DNA from 3 places in the Planomonospora sp. ID91781 genome. Region 2 is predicted to be linked to each of the others. Evidence: predicted binding sites of a transcription regulator. Region 2 holds the regulator's gene; each other region holds the start of a gene.

Region 1 (10,452 bases), on a different contig from region 2:
CGCAGCCGGGCGGCGTCCTCGACCGCGGCCCACTGCTCCTGCCCGGCCACCCGCACCCGGATCGCCCGCCGGGCCGCCTCCAGGCCGTCCAGCCAGGCCGGGTCGCCCCCGCGCAGGCTCACGTCGGCGGAGAGCAGGGGACCGTGGGAGCGGAGCAGGTCGGCGACGTCCTCGGCGTCGCGGAGCGGCCGGTCCAGCCGGGCCAGCTCGCGCTCGGTGTCGGCGATCACGTCGGGGTCGAGCAGCTCGCGCAGGTCGGCCTGGCCGAGCAGCTCGGCCAGCAGGCTCGTGTCGAGCGCGAGCGCCTGCGCGCGGCGCTCGGCCAGCGGGGCGTCCCCCTCGTACATGAACGCGCCGACGTAGTCGAAGAGCAGGGACGCCGCGAACGGCGACGCCTGGGACGTCTCCACCTCGACCAGGCGCACCCGCCGTGCCGCGACGTCCCGCATGAGGCGGACCAGCCCCGGCACGTCGAACACGTCCTGCAGGCACTCGCGCATGGTCTCCAGCACGACCGGGAACGAGCCGTAGCGGCCGGCCACGCCCAGCAGGTGGGAGGCCCGCTGCCGCTGCTGCCAGAGCGGGGTCCGCCTCCCCGGGCTGCGGCGCGGCAGCAGCAGGGACCGCCCGGCGCACTCGCGGAACCGGGAGGCGAACAGCGCCGAGCCGCCGAGCTCCTCGGTGACGATCCGCTCGATCTCCTCGGGGTCGAAGACCGCGACGTCCGAGGGCGGGTCGGAGAGCGTGTCGGGGATGCGCAGCACGATCCCGTCGTCGGAGTGCACGGCCTGCACGTCGACTCCGTATCGCTCGCGCAGCCGCCGCCCGATCGCCAGCGCCCACGGGGCGTGCACCCGCGCGCCGTACGGCGAGTGCACCACCACGCGCCAGTCGCCCAGCTCGTCGTGGAACCGCTCGACCACGAGGGTGCGGTCGTCCGGCACGTATCCGGTGGCCTCGCGCTGCTCGGCCAGGTAGGACAGCAGGTTGGCCGCGGCGAAGGCGTCCAGGCCGGCCGCCCTGACCCGGGCGGGCGCGGCCTCGGCGTCCGCCGCGGACAGCTCGCGCAGGAAGGCGCCGATCGCCCGGCCCAGCTCGGCCGGGCGGCCCGGGGTGTCGCCGTGCCAGAAGGGCAGCTTGCCGGGCTGCCCGGGGGCGGGGGAGACCAGCACCCGGTCGGCCGTGATGTCCTCGATCCGCCAGGAGGTCGCACCCAGCACGAAGACGTCACCCGCCCGGGACTCGTAGACCATCTCCTCGTCCAGCTCGCCCACCCGGGAGGCCTTCTCCCCGACGAGGAACACGCCGTACAGGCCCCGGTCGGGGATCGTGCCGCCGCTGGTGACGGCCAGCCGCTGGGAGCCGGGCCGCCCCTGCAGGACGCCGGTGACCCGGTCCCAGACGACGCGCGGGCGCAGCTCGGCGAACTCCTCGCTGGGGTAGCGCCCGGCGAGCATGTCGAGCGTCGCCTCCAGCGCGCTGCGGGGCAGCGTCCGGTACGGCGCGGCGCGGCGGACCACCGCCTCCAGCTCGTCGACGGTCCACTCCTCCAGCGCGGTCATCGCGACGATCTGCTGGGCGAGCACGTCGAGCGGGTTGCGCGGGTAGCGCAGCTCCTCGATCTCGCCCCGCTTCATCCGCTCGGCCACCACGGCCGTCTGGACCAGGTCGCCGCGGTATTTGGGGAAGATCACCCCGCGTGAGACCGCGCCCACCTGGTGCCCGGCCCGGCCGATGCGCTGCAGGCCGCTCGCCACGCTCGGCGGCGCCTCCACGCACGCGACCAGGTCGACCGAGCCCATGTCGATGCCGAGTTCCAGGCTGGAGGTCGCCACCACGGCGGGCAGCCGCCCGGACTTGAGCGCCTCCTCGATCTGGGCGCGCTCCTCCTTCGACACCGAGCCGTGGTGGGCCCGCACGATCTCCGGCGGCGCTCCCGCGCCCGCCCCCGCCTGGGCCATCATCTCGGCCGGGGTGGAGACCGGGGCGGGGGAGGTGTCGCTCCCGGCGGCGGACCGCTCGGCGGCCAGCTCGTTGAGACGGGCGCAGAGCCGTTCGGCGAGCCGGCGGGAGTTGGCGAACACGATCGTCGAACGGTGACCGCCGATCAGATCGAGGAGCCGCTCCTCGACGTGCGGCCAGATCGTCCGCCGGGCCGGCGGCCGCTCCGGCCACGCGTCGTCGCCGGCGCCCGGCCGGGGCGCGGTGTCGAGCTCGGTCATGTCCTCGACCGGGACGACGACCTCGACCTCGACGACCTTCTCCGAAGGCGGCTGCACCACGGTCGCGGGGCGGGGCCCGCCGAGGAACGCGGCCACCTCGCTCACCGGGCGCACGGTGGCCGACAGGCCGATGCGCTGCGCGGGGCGCCGGAGCAGGGCGTCGAGCCGCTCCAGGCTGAGGGCCAGGTGCGCGCCGCGTTTGGTGGCCGCCACCGCGTGGACCTCGTCGACGATGACGGTCTCCACACCGCGCAGCGCCTCGCGGGCCTGGCTCGTCAGCAGCAGGAACAGCGACTCCGGGGTGGTGATGAGGATGTCGGAGGGCCTGGCCGCGAACCTGCGGCGCTCCTCGGCGGAGGTGTCGCCGGACCGGATCGCCACCGAGATCTCCGGCACCGGCAGGCCGAGCCGCCGGGCGGTCTGCTCGAGCCCGGCCAGCGGCGCGCGCAGGTTGCGCTCGACGTCCACCGCCAGGGCCTTGAGCGGCGAGACGTAGAGCACCCGGCACCGCGGGGGAGCCCCGTCCTCCGCCGCGCCCTTCGCGCCACCGGCCTTCGCCCGGGAGCGCCGCCGCCCGGCCGTATCAGCCGCCGTCCCCCCGGCTGCGGCGTCCCGAGCGGCGGCCGGGGTCTCCGCGCCGATCGCGGCCCGAGGGCCCGCCGGGGCCTGCGGATCGGCCGGGGCCTGCGCGCGCGGGCCCGCCGTGCGCTCGGCGGCCAGGCGGTCGAGGGACCACAGGAACGCGGCCAGGGTCTTGCCGGACCCGGTCGGCGCGACCACCAGCGTGTTGTCCCCCCGGGCGATCGACTCCCACGCCCCCTGCTGGGCGGCGGTCGGCGCGGCGAAGGCCCCGGCGAACCATTCCCTGGTCACCTGGGTGAAGTGGTCGAGCGCTGATCCGGTCACGTTTCCATACTGCCGGGCGGCACCGACAGAACCGGCGCCGCCCGGCAACCGTACGAGACGGAGAAAAACCCCTGTTGCGGTGTCCATAATGGCTATTGGTTGTTTTAACTGTTTTGTCTCCATACTTCTCGGGTGCACAGCTACGACGAGCGCCTGACGAACCTGGTCTTCGACTACATGAGGGACCGGCTCTCCCTCGATCCCGTCCCCCTCGACCATCCCGGGATCAAGGACAAGCTCGACGCGGCGCTGGACGGGATCATCACCGCCGCGGGCACCGACCCCGAGAAGGTCCTGGACGTCTACGCCACGCAGCTGGCCCCGGCGGTCATCTCCGCCGACAGCCCGCGCTTCCTGTCCTTCATCCCGGCCGCGCCGACCAAGGCCGCGCTCCTGTTCGACATGGTCGTCTCCTGTGCCTCGCTGCAGGGCATCTCCTGGCTGGAGGCCTCCGGCGCGATCGCCGCGGAGAACCAGGTCCTGCGCCTGCTCGCGGACCGGGCCGGGATGCCCGCCGGAGCGGGCGGCTGCTTCGTCTCCGGCGGCTCGGCGGGCAACCTCTCCGCCCTCGTCGTGGCCCGCGACACCGCCCGGCGCACCCGTCCCGGAGGACGCCTGCGCGTCGCCGTCAGCGACCAGGCGCACTCCTCGATCTCCAACACCCTGCGCATCATCGACGTGGACGCCCTCGTCGTCCCCTCCCTCGACCACCGCCTGACCGGCGACGCCCTGCGCGCCGTTCTGGCCGCCGATCCCGACCCGTCGGACGTGATGGCCGTGGTCGCCACCTCCGGCACCACCAACGCCGGGATCATCGACGACCTCGCCGGGGTCGCCGAGGTCGCCCGCGAGCGCGGCCTCTGGTTCCACGTGGACGGCGCGTACGGCGGCGCGGGCCTGTTCGCCCCCTCCGTCCGCCACCGCTACGCCGGGATCGAGCACGCCGACTCCTTCGTCGTGGACCCGCACAAGTGGCTGTTCGCGCCCTTCGACTGCGCGGCGCTGCTCTACCGCGAGCCCCGCCTGGCCCGCGCCGTGCACACCCAGGACGCCTCCTACCTCGACGTCCTGCACACCGGGGGCGACGAGTGGAACCCGACCGACTACGCCTACCACCTGACGCGCCGCGCCCGGGGCCTGCCGCTCTGGTTCTCCCTGGCCGTCAACGGCACGGACGCCTACACCGAGGCCGTCGAGAAGGGCCTGTCCCTGGCCCGCGAGACCGCGCGGCTGGTCGGCGGGACCCCGTACCTGGAGCTGATCCGCGAACCGGAGCTGTCGGCGGTGCTGTTCCGCCGGACCGGGTGGACCGCGCGGGACTACCACGAGTGGTCCGAGCGGCTGCTGGCCGGGCAGATCGGCTTCGTCACCCCGACCGGCTGGGAGGGCGAGACCGTCGCCCGGTTCGCGTTCCTGCACCCGGGAACGTCCATGGAGATCGTGCAGGAGATCGTCGCCACCATGGAGTGACGGAATGACGGCCTGCGGCGCGACGGCCTGCGGCGCGACGGGCGGACGGGCGCGGGGCCGGACGGGCGGCGGCCCGCGCGGTGTGACGGCCGGGATCCGCCGGGACGGGACGGCCCGGAGTGACGGGCGGGAGTGACGGTGGCATGACGGTCCGGAAAGGTTGAGTCACTCCCGGCACGGAGAGATAGCTCAGACACGGCACGCGGGCAACCGGCACACGGAGATGATGGGTCAGGCGATGAGCATCGACTATCCGGCCATCGAGACGGCGCGCGAGCGGATCAGGGCCGAGCACCTGCGGGCGCACCGCCCGCCCAGCAGCGCCCGGGGGCTGCACCACTTCGCCCTGATCTGCTCCGACGTCGAGCGGACGATCGCCTTCTACCAGGACCTGCTGGAGTTCCCCCTCACCGAGATATTCGAGAACCGCGACTACCGGGGTTCCAACCACTTCTTCTTCGACGTCGGCAACGGCAACCTGCTGGCCTTCTTCGACTTCCCCGGCCTGGACCTCGCCCCCTACGCCGAGGTCCTCGGCGGCCTCCACCACATCGCGATCTCGGTCGACCCGTCGACCTGGGAGCGGCTGCGGGGCAGGCTGGAGGCCGCGGGCGTGCCGCACCAGATAGAGAGCGGCGCCTCGATCTACTTCCGCGACCCCGACGGGACGCGCCTGGAGCTGCTCGCCGACCCCCTCGGCGAGATGTACGGCTCCCACGTCATCTGAGGGCGCATCGTCCGAGGGATCCGAGAGCGGATCATCTGAGGGCGGATCCCGTCGCAGCCCGGTCACGTCCCCCGGGGACCCATACTGGAGGGATGCGCCTGTCGGATTTCTGGAACCGGATGAAGCTGCACTTCGGCGATCCCTACGCCGAGTCGTGGGCCCGCGACTACGTCATCGCGGAGCTGGGCGGCCGGACGGTGACCCAGGCGCTGGCCGACGGCATCGCGGCCAAGGAGGTCTGGCACGCGGTCTGCGGAGTGGTGAGCGTCGACTCCCGGCTGCGGTAGGGCGACGGCACGTCCCCGTCCGCACCCGCGGCACGGGATCACCGCCTCCGAGCATGCGGCCGACCGGGCCCCGCCCGGGAGGCTCCGCGGCCAGGGACCCGAGGCGGGCCGGGCGCCGCCGGCTGAACGCATCCGTCAGGCGGAGCACCTTCCGGCCCGGTTCCCCTCCAGGATTCCCCCAGGTCGGCCGGGTCGCAACAGGTCTGACGGGATGCCCGGGAACGTCACCGGGGGGAGCGGACGGCCGCGCGGCGGGGGATCGCGACCCGGTGGCACGGGTGACGCGGTTGATCCTCGATCGAACAGCCGTTCGGCTATATTGGACGGGTCAGCCCTAGTGGCGTGCTCTCCGGAAAATGTCGGTGGCACCCCGTAGCTTTCTGGCAACACCGATCCGACCCACAACCCTCCAGGGGGCTCCCAGTGGCAGCTAACGACCGCGAGAAGGCGCTCGAGACCGCGCTCGCTCAGATCGAGCGGCAGTTCGGCAAGGGCTCCGTCATGCGTCTCGGCGACGAGACCCGCGCACCCATCGAAGTGATCCCGACCGGGTCCATCTCCCTCGACGTCGCCCTCGGCATCGGCGGGCTCCCGCGCGGTCGCATCGTCGAGATCTACGGCCCGGAGTCCTCCGGTAAGACCACCGTCGCGCTGCACGCGGTGGCCAACGCCCAGCGCGCGGGCGGCATCGCCGCGTTCATCGACGCCGAGCACGCCCTCGACCCGGAATACGCCAAGAAGCTGGGCGTCGACACCGACGCGCTGCTCGTCTCCCAGCCCGACACCGGTGAGCAGGCGCTGGAGATCGCCGACATGCTGATCCGTTCGGGCGCCGTCGACCTGCTGGTCATCGACTCGGTCGCGGCCCTGGTGCCGAAGGCCGAGATCGAGGGCGAGATGGGCGACAGCCACGTCGGCCTCCAGGCCCGCCTGATGTCGCAGGCCCTGCGCAAGGTCGCCGGCGCGCTCAACAGCACCGGCACCACCGCGATCTTCATCAACCAGCTCCGCGAGAAGATCGGCGTCATGTTCGGCTCGCCCGAGACCACGACCGGTGGAAAGGCGCTGAAGTTCTACGCCTCGGTCCGTCTCGACATCCGCCGCATCGAGACGCTGAAGGACGGCACCGAGGCGGTCGGCAACCGCACCCGGGTGAAGGTCGTCAAGAACAAGATGGCCCCGCCCTTCCGGGTGGCCGACTTCGACATCCTGTACGGCGTCGGCATCTCCCGTGAGGGCGGCCTGATCGACATGGGCGTCGAGCACGGCTTCGTCCGCAAGTCCGGCGCCTGGTACACCTACGAGGGCGACCAGCTCGGTCAGGGCAAGGAGAACGCCCGCAACTTCCTGCGCAACCACCCCGACACGGCGAACGAGATCGAGAAGAAGATCAAGGAGAAGCTCGGCGTCGGCCCGCGGGTGGACGCCCCCGCCACCCCGCCGCCCGCCGCCCCCGCGGCTCCCGCCGCCTCCGGCCGGGGCTCCAAGGCGGCCGCCGCGGCCAAGCCCGGTGACGCCTGATCCGGGCCGAGGGATGGTCAAGGACCCCGGTCTGAAGACCGGGGCCGCCACACTGGAGGCGATCGGTGACGGGACCTGACCCCGGTCCGGCCGGTGAGACCGGACCGGGGGACTGGGGAGCCTGGCCTGACCGGCCCGAGCCCGGTCCCGCCCGGACGGGCCGGCGCGGCGGCCGGAGGCGGCGCGGCGTGCCGGAGGGCGGCGGGGGGAGCGGGGTCCGGGACGAAGGCGGAGGGTTCCTCCCCGACGGCCCCGCCGAGGGCTCTCCGGCGGGTCAGGGGCCTCCGGCGGATCCGCAGGCGGTGGCGCGGGCGATCTGCCTGCGCCTGCTGACCATGGCGCCGCGCACCCGGGCGCAGCTCGCGGAGGCCCTGCGCAAACGCGAGGTCCCCGAGGACGCGGCCGAGGCCGTGCTGGAGAGGTTCTCCGAGGTCGGCCTCATCGACGACGAGGCGTTCGCGGCGGCGTGGGTGAGCTCGCGCCACACCGGGCGGGGGCTGGCCCGGCGCGCGCTGGCCTCGGAGCTCCGGCACCGCGGGGTGGACGAGGACACCGTCAAGGAGGCGGTCGAGCAGCTCGACCCCGAGCAGGAGGCCGAGACCGCCCGCCGTCTCGTGGCGCGCAAGCTTCGCGCCACCCGGGGGCTGGAGCCCGCCGTCCGGACGCGGCGGCTGGCGGGCATGCTCGCCCGCAAGGGATACGGCCCCGGTCTGGCCTTCCGCGTCATCCGGGAGGTGCTGGAGAGCGAGGAGGCGGATGATCCGGTCGTTCCCGACGATCCGGATCTTCCGTTCGCGTGAGGAGAACACGCGGGCCAGCGGGTCTTTGCTTGCCCGTTACCTCTTCGACGCTTAATCTCGACTCCAGTGAGGAGTTACTCCGCGCAGTGCGGATTGTCATAACGGTGAACTACGGACGTGTGAGCTTGACGGCACGGGCGGGCGAGGTGTCGGCGAGAGGAGCCGGCGCGGTGCCGGTCCTGGGTTGATACCTGTCCTGGTGGCTGTACCGCTGGGCTCTCCGTGCCGTGCGTGTGACCCCTCGTGTGCTTGGCTGAAGCGAGGAGGGCGGGGCGCGCATGGAGCCAGTTGTGGTCGTCATGTTGGCGGGGACGCTTGTGGTTCTTGCCGGGGCGACGATAACCCTGCTGGTCCTGCTGCTCCGCCGTACCGGGGCCGGGTTCGGCAGAGCGGCGGGGCCCTCTCCCGAGCAGCTCGAGGAGGTCCACGCCGAGCTGGAGGAGGTCCGGCGCGAGGCGGAGGAGCTCCGCAGCCGGGCCGAGCGGGAGGCCGGGGAGATTCTCCGCCGCTCCGAGGCGGCGGAGGAGAGCGCCTCCCAGATGCGCAGGGAGGTCGAGGCCGAGACCAAGGTGCTCAAGTTCGAGCTCAAGGAGCTCCGCGCCGACCTGGAGCGCAGGGAGAACCGCCTGGCGGAGCGGGAGCAGCGGCTCGACGAGGAGGCCAGACGCCAGGCCGAGCGGGCCCGCAAGCTCGCCGAGACGGAGACCGAGCTGGCCGACCGCCGGGCGGAGCTCGACAGGGTCGCCGAGGAGCGCAGGGCGGTCCTGGAGCGGGTGGCCGGGCTGACCGGCGCGCAGGCGAAGGCCGAGCTGGTCATGGAGATCGAGAACCAGGCCAAGCGCGAGGCCGCGCTGATCGTCCGGGAGATCGAGAGCGAGGCGCGCCGGGAGGGCGAGAAGCGCGCCACCAAGATCGTCACCCTGGCGGTGCAGCGGGTGGCCACCGAGCAGACCGCCGAGTCCGTGGTGAGCGTGCTGCACCTGCCCGGCGACGAGATGAAGGGCCGCATCATCGGCCGCGAGGGCCGCAACATCCGCGCCTTCGAGTCGACCACCGGCGTCAATCTGATCATCGACGACACGCCCGAGGCGGTGCTGCTGTCCTGCTTCGACCCGGTGCGGCGGGAGACGGCCCGGCTCACGCTGGAGAAGCTCGTGCTGGACGGGCGCATCCACCCCCAGCGCATCGAGGACGCCTACGAGCGCAGCCGGGCGGAGGTGCAGGAGCTGTGCGTGCGCGCGGGCGAGGACGCCCTGGTGGAGCTCGGCATCACCGACATGCACCCCGAGCTGGTCACCCTGCTCGGCCAGCTGCGCTACCGCACCTCCTACGGGCAGAACGTCCTCGGCCATCTCGTCGAGTCCGCCCACATCGCCGGGATCATGGCCGCCGAGCTCAAGCTGGACCAGATGCTGCTCAAGCGCTGCACGGTGCTGCACGACATCGGCAAGGCACTCACCCACGAGGTCGAGGGCAGCCACGCGCTGATCGGCGCGGAGATCGCCCGCCGGTACGGCGAGCACGAGGACGTCGTCCACGCCATCGAGGCGCACCACAACGAGGTCGAGGTCCGCACGGTCGAGGCGGTCCTGACGCAGGCCGCCGACGCGATCAGCGGCGGCCGTCCGGGCGCGCGGCGCGAGTCGCTGGAGGCCTACGTCAAGCGACTGGAGCGGCTGGAGGAGATCGCCCAGTCCTACGAGGGCGTGGAGAAGGTCTTCGCCATGCAGGCGGGCCGGGAGATCCGGGTCATGGTCAAGCCGGACGCGGTGGACGACATCCAGGCGTCGGTCATCGCCCGGGACGTGGCCAAGCAGATCGAGGAGGAGCTGACCTACCCGGGGCAGATCCGCATCACCGTGGTCCGTGAGTCCCGGGCGACCGAGTTCGCCCGCTGACGTCCCGCGCCACCGGGTCCGCCCGTCGGAGAAGCACCGTGGGGGAGGGGCGGTCGGGCCCCTCCCCGCTAGCGGTTGCGCAGCGGCACGTCGCGGATGATCGCCCAGGTCGCCGCGAGGCCGAACACGAAGACGCCCAGGCCCACGCCGAGTGCCAGGCCCGTCGACTGGGGCAGGTCCGCGGAGAGGCCGGAGAGGCGGTCCCCGATGAAGGGCAGCCGCAGCTCCTTGCCGATCGCTCCTTCGACGAGGATCCACAGGCCGATGCCGACCGGGATCAGCAGCAGCCCGCCGCCCTGCCAGCGGTAGAAGCCGGCCGCGATGAAGGCGCCGGCCACGATCCAGGCGACGAACTCGACCAGGTACTCGGCGAAGACGAGCGGCGCCTGGGTCGGCTCGGTGAACAGGTGGACCCGGTCGATCACCTGAGGTCGGCCGGCCAGGCCGTAGAGCAGGGTCTCCAGCAGGTAGCCGACCGTGATCAGGGCGGACAGGAACGGGGCGAACAGGGCGATGGTGACGGCGGCCTGCGCACCGAACTGGCGGCGCGTCTGCCCGTGCGCGAGGTAGAGCGGCAGGTACTCCCTGATCAGGGCCACCCCGACGAACAGGGCGTACCAC
Region 2 (10,452 bases):
AGACGGGGGTGGCGACCTCCGGCGACGGCGAGATGGTCAACTCCGGCCCCCTGGACGGCCTGGACAAGACCTCCGCGATCCGCAGGATCATCGAGATCCTCAGCGAGCGGGGCACGGGCAAGGCCACGGTCAACTTCCGGCTGCGCGACTGGCTGCTGTCCCGCCAGCGCTTCTGGGGCTGCCCGATCCCGATCATCCACTGCGTCGACTGCGGCGAGGTCCCCGTCCCGGACGAGCAGCTCCCGGTCACCCTGCCCGACCTGCGCGGCGAGGCCCTGGCGCCCAAGGGCGTCTCCCCGCTGGCCTCGGCCGCGGACTGGGTCGAGGTGGCCTGTCCCAAGTGCGGCGGCCCCGCCCGGCGGGACACCGACACGATGGACACCTTCGTCGACTCCTCGTGGTACTACCTGCGCTACGTGGACCCGGACTACGAGGGCGGCCCGTTCGACGTGGAGAAGGTCCGCCAGTGGGGCCCGATCGACCAGTACGTCGGCGGGGTGGAGCACGCGATCCTGCACCTGCTGTACTCCCGGTTCTTCACCAAGGTCCTGCACGACATGGGCATGGTCGACTTCACCGAGCCCTTCACCCGCCTGCTCAACCAGGGCCAGGTGATCAACCAGGGCAAGGCGATGTCCAAGTCGCTGGGCAACGGAGTGGACCTGGGCCAGCAGATCGACGCCTTCGGCGTGGACGCCGTCCGGCTGACCATGATCTTCGCCGGTCCGCCCGAGGACGACATCGACTGGGCCGACGTCTCGCCCGCCGCGTCGCAGAAGTTCCTGGCCCGCGCCTTCCGGGTGATGACCGACGCCGGCGCGGCCTCCGCCCCGGGCGCGGACTTCACCACCGGCGACCTGGAACTGCGCAGGATCGTGCACCGGACCGTCGACGAGGTCACCAAGCTGGTCGAGACCCACCGCTTCAACGTCGCGGTGGCCCGCATGATGGAGCTGACGAGCGCGGCCCGCAAGGCCATCGACTCCGGCCCCGGCGCCGCCGACCCGGCGGTCCGGGAGGCCGCCGAGGCGCTGGCCGTCATGCTGTCGCTGGTCGCCCCGTACACCGCCGAGGAGGGCTGGGAGCGCCTGGGCCACCAGGCCTCGGTCGCCCGGGCGGGCTGGCCGGTCGCCGAGGCCGGCCTGCTGGTCGAGGAGTCCGTCACCTGCGTCGTGCAGGTCGCGGGGAAGGTCCGCGACCGGCTGGAGGTCTCCCCGGAGATCTCCGAGGACGACCTGCGGGCCCTGGCCCTGGCCTCGGAGAAGGTGCAGGGCTTCCTGTCCGGTGCGCCGCGCAAGGTCATCGTCCGCGCGCCGAAACTGGTCAACATCGTCCCCTGACGGTGACCGGAGGGGCGGGTCCCCGAGGGGAGCCCGCCCCCTTCTCGCGGTGCTCGCATCGCTCCGGCGCTCACTGCCGAGGCCCCGGCGCCGCCCGCCTCGCGGATGCCCGCCCGGGGCGGCATCCGGACCGCTGTCCCGGAGCGGCCCGGTCCCACGACGTCCTTGCCCCGGCGGGCCCGGCGCAGGGGTCCCCGGCACGACCGAGGCGCGGTCAGCGGCCGGTCGGCGTCACGACCGGGACTTCACGGCCTGGGAGATCCGGTCCAGGATCTCCGAGAGGACCGGGCCCGAGGTGGCGAAGTTCAGCCGGGCGAAGCCCTCGCCGCCGGGACCGAACGGCGGCCCCTGGCTGAGCATCACCCGTGCCTCGCGCTTCAGGAACCCGGCGGGGTCCTCGCCCAGGGCCAGCTCCGTGAAGTCCAGCCACGCCAGGTAGGTGGCATCGGGAACCCGATAGCGCACGCCCTCGGGAAGCCCTCCCGCGACCAGGCTCCGGTTGCGGGCGAGCACCGCCCTGACCTCCTGGAGCCAGCCGTCCCCGTGCGTCCAGGCCGCGACGGTCGCGTCGACCCCGAACACGTGCGCCGCGCCGTACATGTGCCTGGGCTGGGCGGCCATGGCGGCGCGCAGGGCGGGCGGCCCGAAGTGCGCCACGGAGCAGCGGATGCCGCCCAGGTTGAACGCCTTGGTGGCGGAGGTCAGCGTGACGGTCCGCTCCGGCAGCAGGGTGGCGAAGGGGACGTGCGCGGACGGGGCGTGGGTCAGGTCGGCGTGGATCTCGTCGGAGACGACGAGCAGATCGTGGCGTTCGGCCAGCTCGGCGAGGACCGTCAGCTCCTCGCGGGTGAACGAGCGCCCGGTCGGGTTCTGCGGGTTGACCAGCAGCAGCACCCGGCAGCGGCCCTCGGCGAGGCGGGCGGCCAGGGCGTCGGCATCGAAGCCCCAGGAGTCGCCCGCGGGCTCCATCGGGATCGGGAGCAGCGGCCGGCCCATCTCGGCGAGCGTCTCCAGGAAGGGCGGGTAGGTCGGGACGTGCAGCGCCACCGCGTCGCCGGGCCGGGTGGCGACGTGCAGGACGACCTGGAGGGCCTGGTTGATGTCGGTGAAGGAGCGCACGTGCGCCGGGTCGGCGCGCCAGCCGTGCCGCTGCTCCATCCGCACGGCGAAGACCTCCGCCAGCGGGCCGTCTCCGAGCTGGTCGAGCCAGGCGGGGTAGCCGAGGTCGCCGTGGACCCGGCGGGCCAGGGCCTCCCGTACGGCGGGGGCGACCGGGAAGTCCATGTCCGCGACCCAGGCGGGGATCACCCCGGGCTCGGCGAGGGACCACTTCGCCCCGTCACGGGTGATCAGGCTTTCCAACGTCAGATCGTTCAGACCGGATATGTCGCTCACCGCCCCAGCCTAGGCCGGGGCGGTGAGCGACGCGGAGATCGAGGCCCGGGATGCGCGGGCCGGACGGGCCCGGCGGCCCCGGCCGTGCGGCCACACGGCCTTCACCGGGCGGAGCCTGTGACTCAGAGCTTGCGGAGGACTGCCACGACCTTGCCGAGGACGGTCGCCTCGTCGCCCGGGATCGGGTCGTAGTTGGGGTTGTGCGGGACCAGCCAGACGTGGCCGTCCTTGCGCTTGAAGGTCTTGACCGTGGCCTCGCCGTCGATCATCGCCGCGACGATGTCGCCGCTGTCGGCGACCGGCTGCTGGCGCACGACGACCCAGTCGCCGTTGGCGATGGCAGCGTCGATCATCGAGTCCCCGGCCACCTGGAGCAGGAAGAGCGTGCCCTCGCCGACGAGCTGCTTGGGCAGGGCGAAGACGTCCTCGATGCTCTCCTCGGCGAGGATGGGGCCACCGGCGGCGATCCGGCCGACCAGGGGGACGTAGGAGGCCGTCGGACGGTTGACGGGCGCCTCGTCGGTGCCCGCGTCGGGGTCCACCCAGAGCACGGGCTCGCCGGGCAGACGGACCTCAAGCGCCCGGGGGCGGTGCGGGTCGCGCCGCAGATAACCCTTGCGCTGCAACGCCGTCAGCTGGTGGGAGACACTGGAGGTGCTGGTGAGCTGCACCGCCTCGCCGATCTCGCGCATCGACGGGGGGTATCCCCGCTGCTGCACCGAATCACGGATGACCTCGAGGATCCTGCGCTGCCTGGGGGTGAGGCCGAGGGAGTCACGCCTGCGCACCGCCAGGTCACTGACGGCCGCGCCGTTCTCTTTGTGCTCGCTCATGCGATCTCCTCGCCTCCCGGTCTGTATTCCTCATGTCGCACACAGCGACCGTACCGCCGTCGAAGATCATCTTCAAACAATTGTTCGAGTCTTCCTCGAAATCGGCGACGGCGTGGTGTACAACATCGTACGGGAGTTCGATCGACACCGTGTTCGATACACCGATCTTTCTTCGACCTGTGTTCGGCCAGGCCGGGGCGATGGGAGGGCCATGGAGGCGACCACGCGGACGGGGCGGTCCCGGCGGGGGCGGGCGTCGGGGCAGACCGCGGGACGGGCGTCGGGGCAGCCCCGGCCGCAGCTGCGGCTGATCGAGGGCGGCAGGGCGCATCTCCGGGCGGCGGACGGCGGCCGGTCGCGCTCGCGGGCGGCGGGTGAGGGGCGACCTGGGAGTGCGGGTGAAGGCCGTCCGCGGCCGACCTCGACGGGCGGGGGGCGACCGCGGCCGGCCTCGGGCGGCCGGGCGCGCCGGAGGCCCGGATCCGGACCGGAGGCGGCGGCGGTGGCGCGCAGAGGGGTCCGCCGCCCCGCCGCGAGGCCTCTCCGGCTCACCCGCCGGGGCAGGGGCGCGGCCGTGGCCGCGCTGCTCCTGGCCGCACTCGTCGTCCTCTGGGCGATCGCGCACCTCGTCCCCGTCTAGATCCCTGTCCAGCCGACCGCGGACCTCATCCCTGCTCGGAGGGGACGGAGGCCGCGGGGCTCCCGCGGGTCCGTGCAGGGGAGGCGGGGCTTCCCGGGTCCGCGCAGCGGAGATCCGGTGGTGGACCGCACCCGCTCCGCGACCTGGTGCGGGTCAGGTGTCCGGCCGCGCCCGTCCGCGGGCCCGCGCGGCGGAGATCCGGTGGTGGACCGCACCCGCTCCGTGACCTGGTACGGGAGCACGCCGGGCCGTGTCCCGCCCGTGGCGCCGTGCGCCGGATCCGTGCCGGGCCGTGCCCGGCCGGTCGCTGCGCGTGCGGGACTCCGGTGTGCCCGGGCGGGCGGCCCGGAGGGCGGGGCGGCGGCGACACGCCCGGGTGGCACCCCTGATCAGCGCCTTCACTCGGGACACTCCGATCAACTTGCGTTCATCGTCGCGCACTTCTACGGTTGCACCACAACATCTTGTGGCACCACCCGCCCCGTTTCACCATAAGTTGTGTTTCTGTTACCGCACTTCACCTTCGCGGGTGAACGGGTGCGGGCATTCCGCATGGCATGACACGGGGCGTGTGGGGCAGGTGAGCCGGTCAGGGAGGCGACGCACGTGCACTGTCCGTTCTGCCGTCATCCTGACACGCGGGTCATCGACAGCCGCTCCACGGAGGACGGCGGGGCCATCCGCCGCAGGCGCACGTGCCCGCAGTGCGGGCGCAGGTTCACCACGCAGGAGACGGTCCTGCTGATGGTGAGCAAGCGCAGCGGGGTGACGGAGCCGTTCTTCCGGGAGAAGGTGATCGCCGGGGTCCGGCGGGCGTGCCAGGGACGGCCCGTCAGCGAGGACTCCCTGGCGCAGCTGGGCCAGCGGGTCGAGGAGAGCATCCGGGCGACCGGATCCGCCGAGATCCCCGCCCACGAGGTCGGGCTGGCGATCCTGGGTCCGCTCCGCGAGCTGGACGAGGTCGCCTACCTCCGCTTCGCCTCCGTCTACCGGGGGTTCGAGACGCTGGCCGACTTCGAGGCCGAGATCAGGCAGCTGCGGGCGGACCGCTCCGCCCCGCAGGACTGAAGAATTCGATCCCCGGGCGCCGGGGGACATGAGGCGGCGCATCGATGTGGTCCGACTCGCGGGCTCCGTTCGGAGTCCCGGAAGGGGGAAAGTCATGACGGAGACGGTCAGCGGCACGGCGGCGCGCGGGGGTAAGCGCCCGCGCAAGGGGCTGAAGATGAAGCGCATCTTCACCACGCCCGGCGTGCACCCGTACGACGAGGTGGCCTGGGAGCGCCGCGACGTCGTCATGACCAACTGGCGCGACGGCTCGGTCAACTTCGAGCAGCGCGGCGTGGAGTTCCCCGCCTCCTGGTCGGTCAACGCGGCCAACATCGTCACCACCAAGTACTTCCGGGGCGCCGTCGGCACCCCGCAGCGCGAGTGGAGCCTCAAGCAGCTCGTCGACCGCGTGGTGGGGGTCTACACCAGGACCGGCGTCGAGGAGGGCTACTTCGCCACCGACGAGGACGCCGAGATCTTCGACCACGAGCTCAAGCACGCCCTGGTCAACCAGGTCTTCAGCTTCAACTCGCCGGTCTGGTTCAACGTCGGCACCGCCTCGCCGCAGCAGGTCAGCGCCTGCTTCATCCTGGCCGTGGACGACCAGATGGAGTCCATCCTCGACTGGTACAAGGAAGAGGGCGTGATCTTCAAGGGCGGTTCGGGCTCCGGCGTGAACCTCTCCCGGATCCGCTCCTCCAAGGAGCTGCTCTCCAGCGGCGGCACGGCCAGCGGCCCGGTCTCCTTCATGCGCGGCGCGGACGCCTCCGCCGGCACCATCAAGTCCGGCGGCGCCACCCGCCGGGCGGCCAAGATGGTCGTCCTCGACGTCGACCACCCCGACATCGAGGAGTTCATCGAGACCAAGGCGCGCGAGGAGGACAAGATCCGCGCGCTGCGCGACGCCGGCTACGACATGGACCTGGGCGGCAAGGACATCGTCTCCGTCCAGTACCAGAACGCCAACAACTCCGTGCGCGTCTCCGACGAGTTCATGCGCGCGGTGGAGAAGGGCGAGCGGTTCGGCCTGCGCGCCCGCCTCAGCGGAGAGGTCATCGAGGAGGTCGACGCCCGCGACCTGTTCCGCAAGATGGCGACCGCCGCCTGGGAGTGCGCCGACCCCGGCGTGCAGTACGACGACACGATCAACGACTGGCACACCTGCCCGGAGACGGGCCGCATCACCGCCTCGAACCCGTGCTCGGAGTACGTCCACCTGGACAACTCCTCCTGCAACCTGGCCAGCATCAACCTGCTGAAGTTCCTCCAGGACGACGGCTCCTTCGACATCCAGAACTTCGTGAAGATCACCGAGTTGATCATCACCGCGATGGACGTCTCGATCTGCTTCGCCGACTTCCCGACCGAGAAGATCGGCGAGACCACGCGCGCCTACCGCCAGCTCGGCATCGGCTACGCCAACCTGGGCGCGCTGCTCATGGCCACCGGCCACGCCTACGACTCCGACGGCGGCCGCGCCGTCGCCGCCGCCATCACCTCCCTGATGACCGGCGCCTCCTACCGCCGCAGCGCCGAGCTGGCCGCGGTCGTGGGACCGTACGACGGCTACGCCCGCAACGCCGACGCGCACAAGCGCGTCATGCGCAAGCACTCGGCGGCCAACGACGAGCTGCGCACGCTGGACGCCGTGGACGGCGCCATCCACGCCGAGGCCACCCGGCAGTGGACCGAGTGCCTCAAGCTCGGCGAGCGCAACGGTTACCGCAACGCTCAGGCCTCCCTGCTGGCGCCCACCGGCACCATCGGCCTGATGATGGACTGCGACACCACCGGCATCGAGCCGGACCTGGCGCTGGTCAAGTTCAAGAAGCTCGTCGGCGGCGGCTCCATGCAGATCGTCAACCAGACGATCCCGCGGGCGCTGGACAAGCTCGGCTACCCCGGCGAGCAGATCGAGGCGATCGTCGAGTTCATCGCCGAGCACGGTCACGTCGTCGACGCGCCGGGCCTGCGGCCCGAGCACTACGAGGTGTTCGACTGCGCCATGGGCGAGCGGGCCATCGCCCCGATGGGCCACGTCCGGATGATGGCCGCCACCCAGCCGTTCCTGTCCGGGGCGATCAGCAAGACCGTCAACCTGCCCGAGTCCGCGACCGTCGAGGACATCGAGCAGGTCTACCTCGAGGGCTGGAAGCTCGGCCTGAAGGCCCTGGCCGTCTACCGCGACAACTGCAAGGTCGGCCAGCCGCTCTCCGCCTCGGGCAAGAAGGCCGAGGAGAAGGCGGACAAGGCGGAGGGTCCCGCCGAGCCGCAGGTCAAGGTGGTGGAGATCAGCCGCCCGACCCGCCGCCGGATGCCCAACCAGCGTCCCAGCACCACGACCCGTTTCACCGTGGCCGGGGCCAAGGGCTACATGACCGCCTCGTGCTACCCCGACGACGGCCTCGGCGAGGTCTTCCTGAAGATGTCCAAGCAGGGCTCGACCCTCGCGGGCGTCATGGACGCCTTCTCCGTGGCCATCTCGATCGGCCTGCAGTACGGCGTGCCGCTGGAGACCTACGTCAGCAAGTTCGTCAACATGCGGTTCGACCCGGCCGGCATGACCGACGACCCGGACATCCGGATGGCCTCCTCGGTGGTGGACTACATCTTCCGCCGGCTGGCCCTGGACCACCTGCCCTACGAGGAGCGCGCCGCCCTCGGCGTCTTCTCCGCCGCCGAGCGGGCCGCCCAGCAGCGCGGTGAGGACCCGGCCGCCGTCCACTCCGAGCAGGTCATCGCCGAGCTGGCCACCTCGGCCCCGATCGAGCAGCCCCAGCAGCGTGCCGAGGCCGCTCCCGAGACCGCGGCCGGAGCGGCCTCCCCGACCGCGGCCCGGCAGGAGCCCGGCCGGGGCGGTTCCCTGGAGTCCCACCAGGGCCGCACCGCCGACGCGCCGCTCTGCATGACCTGCGGCACGAAGATGCGTCCCGCCGGCAGCTGCTATGTCTGCGAGGGCTGCGGCTCCACCAGCGGCTGCAGCTGACTCCCCGCACGGGGCGGACGCGGTGTCCGCCCCGTGCGAGCCGGTGACCGGTGGAGGAACGAGGGGACGGCGAGCCGATCGCCGCCCCCCTCGTTCACGATGCGCCGTGCGCCGGGGGCCCGGAGGCGGCCGGGGCCGGGGCGGCGGCCAGGGAGAGCGCCTCCTGCGGGGTGAGCGTGCCGCCGCGTTCGAAGCCGGCGGCGAAGCGGTCCTCGCCCAGCGCGGCGCGGACCCGCCCGGTGATCCGGTCGATGTCGTCATGCTCGGCGGGGGAGGCGGGCGGGGAGCCCGCTGCGCGGGCCGCGGCCGCCGCGCCCAGGAGCAGGGCGGCGCGGTCGTGGTCCCCGGCCAGGACCGCCGCGCCGGCCAGGCCGTCCAGTCCGATCGGCATGACGCGGGAGGCGTCGAGCCTGGCCGCCTGGTCGAGCGCCTCCAGATGCAGGCTGAGGGCGGCCGCCGCGTCTCCGCGCTGCTCGGCGGCGAAACCCAGCTCGGTCAGGACCATGGGCAGGTACGGGGGCGGTGCCGTACCGGTGTCCTGGCGCGGTGCCCGTTCCAGCACGTCACGCAGGTGGATCTCGGCGAGTTCGAGGTGGCCCTGCCTGCGGACTGCGAAGGCGAACCCCATCGCGGCGAAGATCTGCTCGGTCCGGTGTCCCTGCTCGACGGCCAGCTTCAGCGCCCGTCCGCACGACTCGGCCGCCTCCGCGTAGCCGCGACGCTGCAACGCCGTCCAGCCGACCCAGGCCAGCCGCCCGGCCGCCTCCGTCCACAGCCCGAGCTCCTCCGCCATGCGCAGCCCGTCCCGCTGCAACCGCTCGGCCCGCTCCAGGTCGCCGGTCAGCTCGGCGAGCGCGCCGAGCCAGCCGGTGGCCTCCATCAGGCCCCAGCGGTCGCCGAGTTCGGTGAACAGCTCGGCGCTGCGCCCGCCGTCGCCGCCTAGCGCGGTCAGATCGCCCCGGACGTGCGCGAGTTTGGCACGGGTGGCCAGGGCCGCGGCGGTGCCCCACCGGTCGCCGACCGCGCGGAAGCCCCGCAGCGCCCGGTCCAGCAGGTCCTCGGCGACGGCCAGGTCGCCCAGGTCGATCGCGGTGTGGGCCAGGAACCACCGGGCTCTGGCGTGCCCGGCCGGATCGCCCGCCTCCTCGTACAGCCGCAGAGCCGCGTCGCGCAGGCTCTCCCGGTCGGCGACGTCGCCCTGGAGGAACCCGAAGCCCGCGGCCCAGGCCAGGGCCGCGGCACGGAGCGCGGTGACGGAACGGGCGGCGGGCGGCGCGAGGGTCGGGACGGAGCCGTCGCACGCGCCGGCCGGCGCGGCGGGGCCGTCCGCGCCGGTGGTCAGTGCGGCGGACAGGGAACGCCGGGCCTCGGTCAGCCTGCCGCGCAGGAACCAGTACCAGGCCAGCGCGACGGCGAGGCGCAGCGCACCCTCGGCGTCGGCCTCCCTGACCGCGGTGTTGAGCGCGGCGCGCAGGTTGGCGGCCTCGGCGTCGAGCCGCCGCAGCCACCGCCGCTGGCCGGGGCCGCGCAGGTGCGCCTCGGCCCGCTCGGCGAACCCGATGTGGTGCAGGAGGTGCCGTCGCCGTACCCGGTCCAGTTCCCCGGCCTCCTGGAGCCGGTCGAGGCAGTAGGCGGCCACGGACTCCAGCAACCGGTACCGGGGCCCGTCCGGGCCGTCCACCATGACCACCAGGGACCGGTCGACCAGGCGGACCAGCAGGTCGAGCACGTCGGCCGGGTGCACGCCGTCCCCCGCGCAGACGGCCTCGGCGGCCTGCGGGGTGCAGCCGTCGGCGTGCACGGCCAGACGGCGCAGCACGGTGCGTTCGGGACCGGGCAGCAGTTCCCAGCTCCAGTCGATCATCGCCGTCAGGGTCTGCTGGCGCGGCGGGGCTCCCCGGTGCCCGGTGGACAGCAGCCGGAACCGGTCGTCCAGCCGCTCGACCAGGCCCCGCACGCCCAGCGCCCGGACCCTTGTCGCCGCCAGTTCCAGCGCCAGGGGGATGCCGTCCAGCCGTCGGCACAGGGTCGCGACCGCCGGGGCGCTCTCCGCGTCGAGGGTGAACCCCCTGGCCGCGGCGGACGCCCGGGCCGTGAACAGCTGCACCGAGGCGGTCCGTTCCAGCGCCGCGAGATCGGCGGTCCCGTCCGGCACCTCCAAGGGCGGGACGCTCCAGACCACCTCGCCGGCCAGGGCGAGCGGCTCCT
Region 3 (10,452 bases), 820 kb from region 2:
GCGGCGACGGCTACCGCGACTGCCCGGAGGCCGCCGACCCGGCCCGCTCGATCACCGGGGACGAGCAGGAGCGCTGGCTGCTGGAGGGCTTCCGCCGGTCGCGGGCGCGGTGGGACGTCATCGGCCAGCAGGTCTTCTTCGCCCAGCGCGACAGCGACGCCGGACCCGCGAAGATCACCAACCAGGACGCCTGGGACGGCTACGTGGCCTCCCGGCGGCGGATCACCCAAGGGTGGGTGGACGCCGGGGTGCGCAACCCGGTCGTGCTCACCGGGGACGTGCACGCCCACTGGGCGAGCGACCTCAAACTCGACTACGACGACCCGGCGGCCCGCACGGTCGGCTCCGAGCTGGCCGTCTCCTCGATCAGCTCGGGTGGCGACGGCCGGGACGCCGACCCGGCCGCCCACCCGTTCCTGTCGATCAACCCCCATCTGAGGTTCCACAACGACCAGCGCGGCTACGTGCTCACCCGGATCGAGCGGGAGTCGCTCACCGCGGACTTCAAGGTCGTGCCCCGCGTCACCCGGGCGGGCGCGGCGGTGCACACCAGGGCGACGTTCGTGATCGAGGACGGTATCCCGGGGCTCCGGCGGACCTACCTGCGCCCGCTCGACCCCTCGGCGGCCAGGACGCCGGAGACCGATCTGATCCGGGAGACCGTGGACCGGGAGACCCTGCGCCCCTGACGCCCGCCCGGCCCCCGCACCGGGAACCGCGCCGCCGGACCCGGCCGGGCGGGCCCGGCGGCGCATCGCACGGGCGCGCCCGTGCGGGCGGGCGCATCACGCGGCACATCGGACGGCGCATCGGACGGCACATCGGACGGCAGCGGTTACGCTCGTAGAGCGAACCAGACGAGCCGGACGAAAGGATGCCTGTGCCCACGATCGGTGTGCTCGCCCTCCAAGGAGACGTGCGCGAGCACGTGCACGCGCTGGAGGAGGCGGGTGCGAAGGCGGTGACCGTACGGCGCCCCGGTGAGCTGGAGACCGTCGACGCGCTGGTCGTCCCCGGGGGAGAGTCCACGACCATGTGGAAGCTCGCGGTCACGTTCGACATGCTCGAGCCCGTCCGGGCGCGCATCGCGGGCGGCATGCCCGTCTACGGGTCCTGCGCCGGGATGATCATGCTGGCCGACCGGATCGAGGACGGCGCCGCAGGCCAGCAGACCTTCGGCGGCATCGACATGACCGTCCGCCGCAACGCCTTCGGCCGCCAGGTCGACTCCTTCGAGGCCGACCTCGACTTCGCCGGCCGCGGCCCGCTGCGCGCGGTGTTCATCCGCGCGCCCTGGGTCGAATCCGTCGGTTCCTCGGTGGAGGTGCTGGCCCGGGCCGAACCTGGGGATAGGATCGTCGCGGTCCGCCAGGGGCCGCTGCTCGCCACGTCCTTCCATCCGGAGCTGACCGGGGACGCCGGCGTGCATTCGTACTTTGCTGAAATGGTGAGGGAGTTCTAGGCGATGTCCGGCCACTCCAAATGGGCGACGACGAAGCACAAGAAGGCCGCGCTTGACTCCAAGCGGGGCAAGCTGTTCGCCAAGCTCATCAAGAACATCGAGGTCGCCGCCCGGACCGGTGGTCCCGACCCGGACGGCAACCCGACGCTGTACGACGCCATCACCAAGGCGCGCAAGAGCTCCGTCCCGATCGACAACATCGAGCGCGCGCGCAAGCGCGGCGGCGGCCTGGAGGCGGGCGGCGCCGACTGGCAGACCATCATGTACGAGGGCTACGCCCCCGGCGGCGTCGCGGTGCTGATCGAGTGCCTCACCGACAACCGCAACCGCGCCGCCTCCGAGGTCAGGGTCGCGCTGACCCGCAACGGCGGCTCCCTGGCCGACCCCGGCTCGGTGTCCTACATGTTCAACCGCAAGGGCGTCGTGATCGTCCCCAAGGGCGGGCTGTCGGAGGACGACGTGCTGACGGCGGTCCTCGACGCGGGCGCCGAGGAGGTCAACGACCTGGGCGACAGCTACGAGGTCGTCTCCGAGGCCGGTGACCTCGTCCCGGTGCGCAAGGCCCTGCAGGACGCCGGGATCGACTACGACTCGGCGGAGTCGAGCTTCATGCCGACGATGAACGTCGCGCTGGACGAGGAGGGCGCGCGCAAGGTCTTCCGGCTGATCGACGCGCTCGAGGACAGCGACGACGTGCAGAACGTGTGGGCCAACTTCGACGTCTCCGACGAGGTCATGGAGAAACTCGAGGCCTGACCGCCCGGCGCCCCTCCGCTCTCCGGAGGGGCGCTCTCCGTTTCCGACGCTCTTCCTGTGTTCTGCGAGGTTTGCCCCCGGCTGTACGGGTACTCCGGCTGGACCATGGTGAACTCGGATCTGGTCTTCGCACTGGCGGGCGTCGGCGCCCTGCTGGCGGCCGTGCTTCCGCGCGTGCTCCGGCGGCGTCCCTTCTCGCTGCCGCTGGCGTGCCTGGTGGGCGGGGTGCTCCTCTACCTCCTCCCGCTCGACCTGCCCGACCCCGATCCGGTGGCGCACCGGGCCTTCGTCGAGCACACCACCGAGACCTGCGTGATCATCTCGCTGATGGGCGCGGGGCTGGCGATCAACCGGCCCTTCGGGTGGCGCAGGTGGGGGTCCACCTGGCGGCTGCTGGCCTGGACGATGCCGCTGAGCGTGGCGGCGGTCGCGCTGGTCCTGCACGGGCTGCTGGACTGGCCGTGGGCCGCGGCCCTCCTGCTCGGCGCGGTGCTCTCGCCGACCGACCCGGTGCTCGCCTCCGACGTGCAGGTCGGCGAGCCGGTCGACTCGGAGAAGGCCGACGACGAGGTGCGCTTCACCCTCACCTCCGAGGCCGGCCTCAACGACGGGCTGGCCTTCCCGTTCGTCTACGCCGCGATCTCCCTGGCCCTCGCCGGGGGAGGCGCCGGGTGGGCCGGCGAGTGGGTCCTGGTCGACGTGCTCTACAAGGGCGCGGTGGGCGCGGCGGGCGGTCTGGCGGCCGGCACGCTGCTCGGCCGCCTGTTCTTCCGCGCCAAGGTGTCGGACCTGCGGCTGGCCGAGCACCGGGACGGCTTCGTCGCGCTGGCCGCGACGTTCCTGGCGTACGGCGTCACCGAACTGGCGGGCGGGTACGGCTTCATCGCGGTGTTCGTGACCGCCTGCACGATCAGGGCCGCCGAGCGCACCCACGGTTACAACGGCGTCCTGCACGGGTTCATCGAGCAGGTCGAGCGGCTGCTCACCGCCTGGCTGATCCTGCTGCTCGGCGGGTTCGTCGCGACCGGGGGCCTGTCCGCGCTCACCTGGCAGGGGGCGGTGGCCGGGCTGGCGCTGCTGCTGGTGGTCCGGCCGCTGACCGGCTGGCTGGCCGGGCTGCGGGGCCGGGCGGGGCCGCGCGAGGGCGGCGTGATCGCTTTCTTCGGCATCCGGGGCATCGGCTCGCTGTACTACCTCGCCTACGCGCTCGGGCACGCCGACTTCGGCGTGCCCGCAGAGGAGCTGTGGGCGGTGGTGGCCTTCACCGTGCTGGTCTCGCTGGTGCTGCACGGCGTCACGGCGACGCCGGTGATGGCCCGGCTGGACCGGCTGCGGGAGAGGGCGGCCGAGGGCGACGAGAAGGAGGCCGCGGCCCAGCACCTGTGAGCGGTCCTGCGCCGGGTCCCCGCAGACCGGTAACGGAGTGGTGACCGGCCCGGGAACGGGGCGGCGGCCGGTCCCGGCCCGCGGATCCCCGATGGGGCGGGGCCCTTACCACGGGCTCCGTGCGCGGGGCGCGGCCAGGCGGTAGAGTCGGGCACCGAACAGGTGTTCGGCGGGTGGGAGGAGTGTCGGTGCGTCTGCCCGAGCTGCGGGTGATGGGGGTCGATCCGGGACTGACCCGGTGCGGGCTCGGGGCCGTGGAGGGGCGTCCCGGCGCGCCGCTGAACCTGGTGAAGGTCGGGGTCGTGCGCACGGCGGCCGACGAGGAGATCGGCGCCCGCCTGGTGGCCGTCGAGGCCGGCATCGAGCAGTGGCTCGACGAGCTGGAGCCGGACGCCGTGGCCGTGGAGCGGGTCTTCGCCCAGCACAACCTCCGGACCGTGATGGGCACGGCGCAGGCCTCGGCCGTCGCGATCCTGTGCGCCTCGCGGCGGGGCATCCCCGTGGCGCTGCACACCCCGTCGGAGGTCAAGGCCGCCATCACCGGCAGCGGCACGGCCGGCAAGCAGCAGGTCGGCACCATGGTGACCAGGCTGCTGCGGCTCGACGCGATGCCCAAGCCCGCCGACGCCGCCGACGCCCTCGCCCTCGCCATCTGCCACGTCTGGCGGGGCGGCGCGCAGAGCCGCCTGGCCGAGGCGCTGGCCAGGACGCAGACCGGCCCCGGCACGACCGCGGCGGCCTATTTCCGCGGCCGGGGCCGCGCCGGACACTCGAGAGGAACCGCGAAGTGATCGCCTCGGTGCGGGGCCGGGTGGCCTCGCTCGCGCATGACAGGGCCGTGGTCGAGGTCGGCGGCGTGGGCGTGCTGGTGCACTGCACCCCGGGCACGCTCGCGACGCTGCGGGTGGGGGAGGAGGCCGCCCTGGCCACCTCGCTGGTGGTCCGCGAGGACTCCCTCACGCTGTTCGGCTTCGCCGACGACGACGAGCGCGGCGTCTTCGAGATGCTGCAGGCCGCGAGCGGCGTCGGCCCCAAGGTGGCGCTGGCCATGCTGGCGGTGCACACGCCCAACGCGCTCAGGGTGGCCGTGGCCGCGGCCGACGTCAAGGCGCTGACCCGGGTGCCGGGCGTGGGCCCCAAGGGCGCCCAGCGGATCATCGTCGACCTCAAGGACAAGCTGGGCACCCCGGAGGAGGCCGTCAGCGCCGCCCTCAACGGCCACGCCGCCGCGCCGGCCTGGCGCGACCAGGTCCACTCGGGGCTGATCGGGCTGGGATACTCCGCCAAGGACGCCGACGAGGCGGTCGCCGTGGTGAGCCCGCAGGCCGACGCCGACGTGGCCGCGGGCCGCGTCCCCCAGGTCGCGGCGTTGCTGAAGGCGGCGCTGCGCGCCCTGAGTGTGCGATGAGCGAGGGTGGTCCGACGTGAGTTCCGACCGGGATCTGGTGTCGCCGGAGGCCGAGGGCGACGAGCGGCTGATCGAGGCCGCGCTGCGGCCCAAGCGGCTGGACGAGTTCATCGGCCAGGCGCGGGTGCGCGAGCAGCTCTCGCTGGTGCTGCACAGTGCGCTGCGCCGCGGGCGGGCGCCCGACCACGTGCTGATGAGCGGCTCGCCGGGGCTCGGCAAGACGACCCTCTCGATGATCATCGCGACCGAGCTGGGGGTGCCGCTCCGCATCACCTCCGGACCGGCGCTGGAGCGGGCGGGCGACCTGGCGGCGATCCTCTCGACGCTGTCGGAGGGCGAGGTCCTGTTCATCGACGAGATCCACCGGATGGCCCGCCCGGCGGAGGAGATGCTCTACCTCGCGATGGAGGACTTCCGGGTCGACATCGTGGTGGGCAAGGGGCCGGGCGCCACCGCGATCCCGCTGGAGATCGCGCCCTTCACCCTGGTCGGGGCCACCACCCGGGCCGGGCTGCTGCCCGCGCCGCTGCGCGACCGGTTCGGCTTCGTCGCGCACATGGACTTCTACGAGGCCGCAGAGCTGGAGCAGGTGCTGCACCGCTCGTCGCGGCTGCTCGGACTGGAGCTGCCGGAGGACGCGGCGCGCGAGATCGCGGGGCGTTCGCGGGGCACGCCCCGCATCGCCAACCGGCTGCTGCGCCGGGTGCGCGACTTCGCCGAGGTCCGCGCCGAAGGAGTGATCACCCGGGAGGTCGCCGCGGCCGCGCTGAACCTCTACGAGGTCGACGCCGAAGGACTCGACCGGCTGGACCGGGCGGTGCTGGACGTGCTGCTGCGCAGGTTCGGCGGGGGCCCGGTCGGGCTGTCCACCCTGGCGGTCGCGGTGGGGGAGGAGCCGGAGACGGTCGAGGTGGTCGCCGAGCCGTTCCTGGTACGGCAGGGCCTGCTGGCCCGCACCCCCCGCGGCCGGGTGGCGACGGCCGCGGCCTGGCACCACCTGGGGCTGATCCCGCCGCCGGACGCGTTCGGAGCCTGAGCCGCCTGCCGCGCGGGCGGGCCGTGCCGTCCGCGCGGGACGCGGCGCGGCCGCTCCCGGCCGCGCCGGATGCGGAGCCCGCGGAAGAGCAGGCGGAGCCGCGGCGTTGTTCTCCAGTGGCGAGGTCGTCCGCTCCCGGTGATGGAGCCGTACGGAGTTGATCACGGATCGATGACAAGGGTCTCGAAACGGGAACTTCCCCGTGTACCGGATCGTGACCTCGTTGCCGCGCTTCTAACAGCTCGCCTAAACTCCGTGGCTTGGCTGGCTGTGTAGGCTGACGTGCTGAGCGGCGTGGCCGTATACGGACGTCCGGCGCCAGGCCGGTCATTCTCAAGTGGAGGAGCGGCCCCATGGGCGACTACTCAAGCCTCATCATGATCGCTCTGATGGTCGTGGTGTTCTACTTCCTGCTCATCCGCCCGCAGCGCAAGCGGCAGCAGGAGCAGGTCCAGATGCAGAACTCCCTGACGCCGGGGACGCGGGTCATGACCACGACCGGTCTGTTCGCGACCGTCGTGGGCATCGACGCGGACGACGTGATCCTGGAGATCGCGCCCGGCGTCGAGACCCGCTGGGTCAAGGCCGCCATCGGACGTGTGCTGACCCCGGTGGACGACGCCGAGGGCGTCAAGGACGACGTCGCGGTCGACGACGGCGACGTGGTGGAGACCGCCGAGCAGCAGGGTGACAACCAGGACTCGACCCCCAAGAAGTCCTGAGCAGAGCTCACCGCCAACATCCCCTATAGCCGAAAGAACTGACGACCAGTGGCCCGACCGACCAGCGGCCAGAGCAGACCGGGACGCATGCTCCTGCTGCTTCTGGCGATCATTCTCGCCATGGGCGGGGTGATGTTCCTCAACAGGGCGTACACCCCCGAATACGGCCTCGACCTCGCCGGCGGCACGACAGTGACGCTGTCGCCCATCACGCCGAACGGCGGCGCTCCCTCCGAGGAGAGCCTGAATCTGGCCGTGAACATCATCCGCGACCGGGTGAACGGCAGCGGCATCTCCGACGCCGAGGTGGCCAGCGCCGGCGACAACATCGTCATCTCCGTTCCGGGCGCAGGCCAGGAGGAGGTCGTCAAGCTGGTCGGCACGACCGCCGAGCTGAGGTTCCGCCAGGTGCTGGCGATCGCGGCCGGGTCGCCCCAGCCCCCGGGTGAGATGTCCACCCAGGCGCCGACGCCGACCCCGGCCCCGTCGGGCTCGCCCACGGCCACGGGCAAGAGCACGCCGAAGCCGTCGGTGACCGCCGAGCCGAGCCCGAGCGGCTCCCCCGCGGGGCGCGGCCTGTCGGAGGCGCTGACCAACCCGAGCCCGGCCGCCACCCCCGCCGCCTCGGCCGCGCCGGAGAAGGCCGAGCCGACCGGCAAGGCGACCGGCTCCGCGAAGGGCGAGGCGACCCCGTCGGCCGCCCCGTCGGCCGCGCCGAGCGGGAGCGCCGCTCCCGAGGACCCGCTGGCGGGCGTCGACACCGCCGGCATCGACCCGGCGGTGCTCAAGCAGTTCCAGGAGCTCGACTGCTCCAAGAAGGACAAGGGCCAGGGCGCCCAGGACGACCCGAACAAGCAGTTCGTCGCCTGCGACCAGGACGGCAGCGCCAAGTACGTGCTGGAGAAGGCGGCCGTGACCGGCACCGCCATCGACAGCGCCACCTCGGGCGTGGAGCCGAGCACCGGCGAGTGGCTCGTCCAGCTCTCCTTCAAGGGCTCGGGGCCGGACCAGTGGTCCAAGGTCACCACCACCGCCTTCAACTCCGAGGCCCCGCGCAACCAGGTCGCCATGGTCCTGGACGGCGTGGTCATCTCCGCGCCGGTCATCCAGGAGCCCATCACCGGCGGCCGCGCGCAGATCTCCGGCAGCTTCACCCAGGTGACCGCCACCGAGCTGGCCAACCAGCTCAAGTACGGCGCGCTGCCGCTGAAGTTCGAGAAGAGCTCGATCGAGGAGGTCTCCTCCACCCTCGGCGCCGACCAGCTGCGCGGCGGCCTCATCGCCGGCGCGATCGGCCTCGGCCTCGTGGTGGTCTACTCGATGATCTACTACCGCGGACTGGGCGCCGTCTCGGTGCTGAGCCTCGTGGTCGCGTCGGTGCTGACCTACCAGTCGGTGGTGCTGCTCGGCCACTTCGCGGGCTTCCGCCTCTCGCTCCCGCACATCATCGGCCTGATCGTCTCGATCGGCATCACCGCGGACTCGTTCATCGTCTACTTCGAACGGATCCGCGACGAGATGAAGGAGGGCCGGCGCAGCCTGCGCTCGGCCGTCGAGGTCGCCTGGGTCCGCGCCCGGCGCACGATCCTGATCGCCGACGCCGTCATGTTCATCGCCGCCGTGGTGCTGTACTTCCTGGCGGTCGGCGGCGTGGCCGGGTTCGCGTTCGCGATGGGCCTGACCACCCTCATCGACATCGTCGTGGTGTTCATGTTCACCAAGCCGTTCGTCGCCATGCTGGCGCGCCTCAAGTTCTTCGCCAAGGGCCACCCGCTCTCCGGCCTGGACGCCGAGCGCATGAGCATCGGACCGTCCGCCGGCTCCACCACCGTTCCGCAGGAGGCATGATGGCCGGCCTCGTAAGCCGCCTGTACCGGGGCGAGATCAACGTCGACTTCGTCGGCAAGCAGAAGCTCTGGTACGGCCTGTCCGCCGTCCTGCTGATCATCTCCATCGCCGGCCTGGTCATCAACGGCCTGAAACTGGGCGTGGAGTTCAAGGGCGGGTCGGTGTTCTCCTTCAAGGCGCCGACGGCGAGCATCGAACAGGTCCGCGAGACCTTCGGCGACGCCGGGGTGCACCCCATCGTCCAGCAGACCAACAGCGGCTGGCGGGTCACCACCGAGAGCCTCCCCGCCGAGCAGGTGACCGAGCTCCAGAAGACCGTCGCCGGTGACTTCGGTCTCAGCCAGAACGACGTCACCCTCCAGGTGATCGGCGCCACGTGGGGCGGCCAGGTCGCCGACAAGGCCGTCATCGGCCTGATCGTCTTCATGCTGGCGATCATCCTGTACCTGACGATGGCCTTCGAGTGGAAGATGGCGCTGGCCGCCATCGTGGCGCTGCTCCACGACCTGGTGATCACTGCGGGCGTCTACGCGTGGTCCCAGTTCGAGGTCACCCCGGCGACCCTGCTGGGCTTCCTGACGATCCTCGGCTACTCGCTCTACGACGCGGTCGTCGTGTTCGACATGATCAAGGAGGTCACCGCCAAGCTCGGCACGACCTCGAAGGTCACCTACACGCAGGCCGCCAACGACGCGCTGAACCACACGCTGATCCGCTCGCTGAACACCACCCTGGTGGCGATCCTGCCGGTGGCGGCCATCCTGTTCATCGGCACCACGCTGTTCGGCGCGGGCACGCTCAAGGACCTGTCGCTGGCGCTGTTCGTCGGCATGATCGTCGGCACCTACTCCTCGCTGTGCGTGGCGACGCCGCTGCTGGTGACGCTCAAGGAGCGCGAGCCGCGCTACCAGGCGATCGCCCGCAGGCTCGCCGCCACGGGCGCGGGGGCCGGCGCCAAGGCCGCGCGCCAGCCGGTGCCGGCCGGAGCCGCCACCGGCTCCGGCGGCGAGAAGCGCAAGAAGAAGTAGACCGGTACGAGACCGCGCCTCCGCCCCCCGTCCGCGGGGGGCGGAGGCGTTTTCTCCCCGTTTTCTCCTCGTTCTCGCCGGCGTCCCTTTCGCCGGCGGCGTCTTTCCCGCAGGGGTGGATCATGAGTGACCTGAGCCGGCTGATCCTGGACCGGATCCGCGACGTGCCCGACTACCCGCAGCCCGGGGTGATGTTCAAGGACATCACCCCGCTGCTCGCCGACCCCGGGGCGTTCGCCGCGGTGACGGACGAGCTGGCGGGGCTGCACGAGGTGGACAAGATCGTCGGAATCGAGGCGCGGGGCTTCATCCTGGGCGCCCCGGCGGCCTACAAGGCCCGAGCCGGGTTCGTTCCGGTGCGCAAGAAGGGCAAACTGCCCGCCGAGACCTTCGAGGCGTCCTACGATCTGGAGTACGGCTCCGCGGTCGTCGAGGTCCACCGGGACGCGTTCGCCCCGGGCGACCGGGTCCTCATCGTCGACGACGTGCTCGCCACCGGGGGCACGGCGCGCGCGACGGTGGAACTGGTCCGCAGGACGGGAGCCGAGGTCGTGGCCGTCGCCGTACTGATGGAACTGGCCTTCCTCAAGGGGCGGGAGCGGCTCGACGGGGTGGAAGTGCACCCCCTCGTGGTCGTCTGATCCACCCCGCCGGGGGAAGTACCCGTGCAGGTCTGGATACACTGAGGGATCTGGACTCGAACGTGAGGAGTCTGAGTGCCCCGTGATGTGGTCGTGCCCGACGTGACCGCCGACGAAGGCGGTTCCGAGATGGCCGTCCCGGCAGTCGATGCCGGCTCCGCCATG

The links. The regulator LexA, encoded in region 2, represses DNA repair genes until DNA is damaged. The targets are predictions, from matches to a motif close to TCGAACANNTGTTCGA.
Region 1: the regulator LexA is predicted to act here: its motif matches at 5,911-5,926, upstream of recA (recombinase RecA).
Region 3: the regulator LexA is predicted to act here: its motif matches at 3,759-3,774, upstream of ruvC (crossover junction endodeoxyribonuclease RuvC).

What each region holds. Positions count from the first base shown of each region.
Region 1 covers NZ_JABTEY010000001.1:2,772,925-2,783,376, forward strand. Annotated here, with positions in the region: gene HS048_RS12600 (ATP-dependent helicase) at 1-3,128, opposite strand, end outside; gene HS048_RS12605 (aspartate aminotransferase family protein) at 3,261-4,598, shown strand; gene HS048_RS12610 (VOC family protein) at 4,837-5,325, shown strand; gene HS048_RS12615 (DUF3046 domain-containing protein) at 5,418-5,612, shown strand; gene recA (recombinase RecA) at 6,036-7,133, shown strand; gene recX (recombination regulator RecX) at 7,199-7,933, shown strand; gene rny (ribonuclease Y) at 8,212-9,831, shown strand; gene HS048_RS12635 (hypothetical protein) at 9,900-10,452, opposite strand, start outside.
Region 2 covers NZ_JABTEY010000002.1:2,130,736-2,141,187, reverse strand. Annotated here, with positions in the region: gene leuS (leucine--tRNA ligase) at 1-1,340, shown strand, start outside; gene HS048_RS28665 (aminotransferase class I/II-fold pyridoxal phosphate-dependent enzyme) at 1,572-2,735, opposite strand; gene lexA (transcriptional repressor LexA) at 2,858-3,568, opposite strand; gene HS048_RS28655 (hypothetical protein) at 4,071-4,208, shown strand; gene nrdR (transcriptional regulator NrdR) at 4,815-5,276, shown strand; gene HS048_RS28645 (vitamin B12-dependent ribonucleotide reductase) at 5,371-8,244, shown strand; gene HS048_RS28640 (BTAD domain-containing putative transcriptional regulator) at 8,339-10,452, opposite strand, start outside.
Region 3 covers NZ_JABTEY010000002.1:1,315,621-1,326,072, reverse strand. Annotated here, with positions in the region: gene HS048_RS25245 (alkaline phosphatase) at 1-689, shown strand, start outside; gene pdxT (pyridoxal 5'-phosphate synthase glutaminase subunit PdxT) at 875-1,462, shown strand; gene HS048_RS25235 (YebC/PmpR family DNA-binding transcriptional regulator) at 1,466-2,218, shown strand; gene HS048_RS25230 (cation:proton antiporter) at 2,276-3,604, shown strand; gene ruvC (crossover junction endodeoxyribonuclease RuvC) at 3,808-4,395, shown strand; gene ruvA (Holliday junction branch migration protein RuvA) at 4,392-5,012, shown strand; gene ruvB (Holliday junction branch migration DNA helicase RuvB) at 5,029-6,048, shown strand; gene yajC (preprotein translocase subunit YajC) at 6,402-6,770, shown strand; gene secD (protein translocase subunit SecD) at 6,858-8,618, shown strand; gene secF (protein translocase subunit SecF) at 8,618-9,646, shown strand; gene HS048_RS25195 (adenine phosphoribosyltransferase) at 9,769-10,287, shown strand.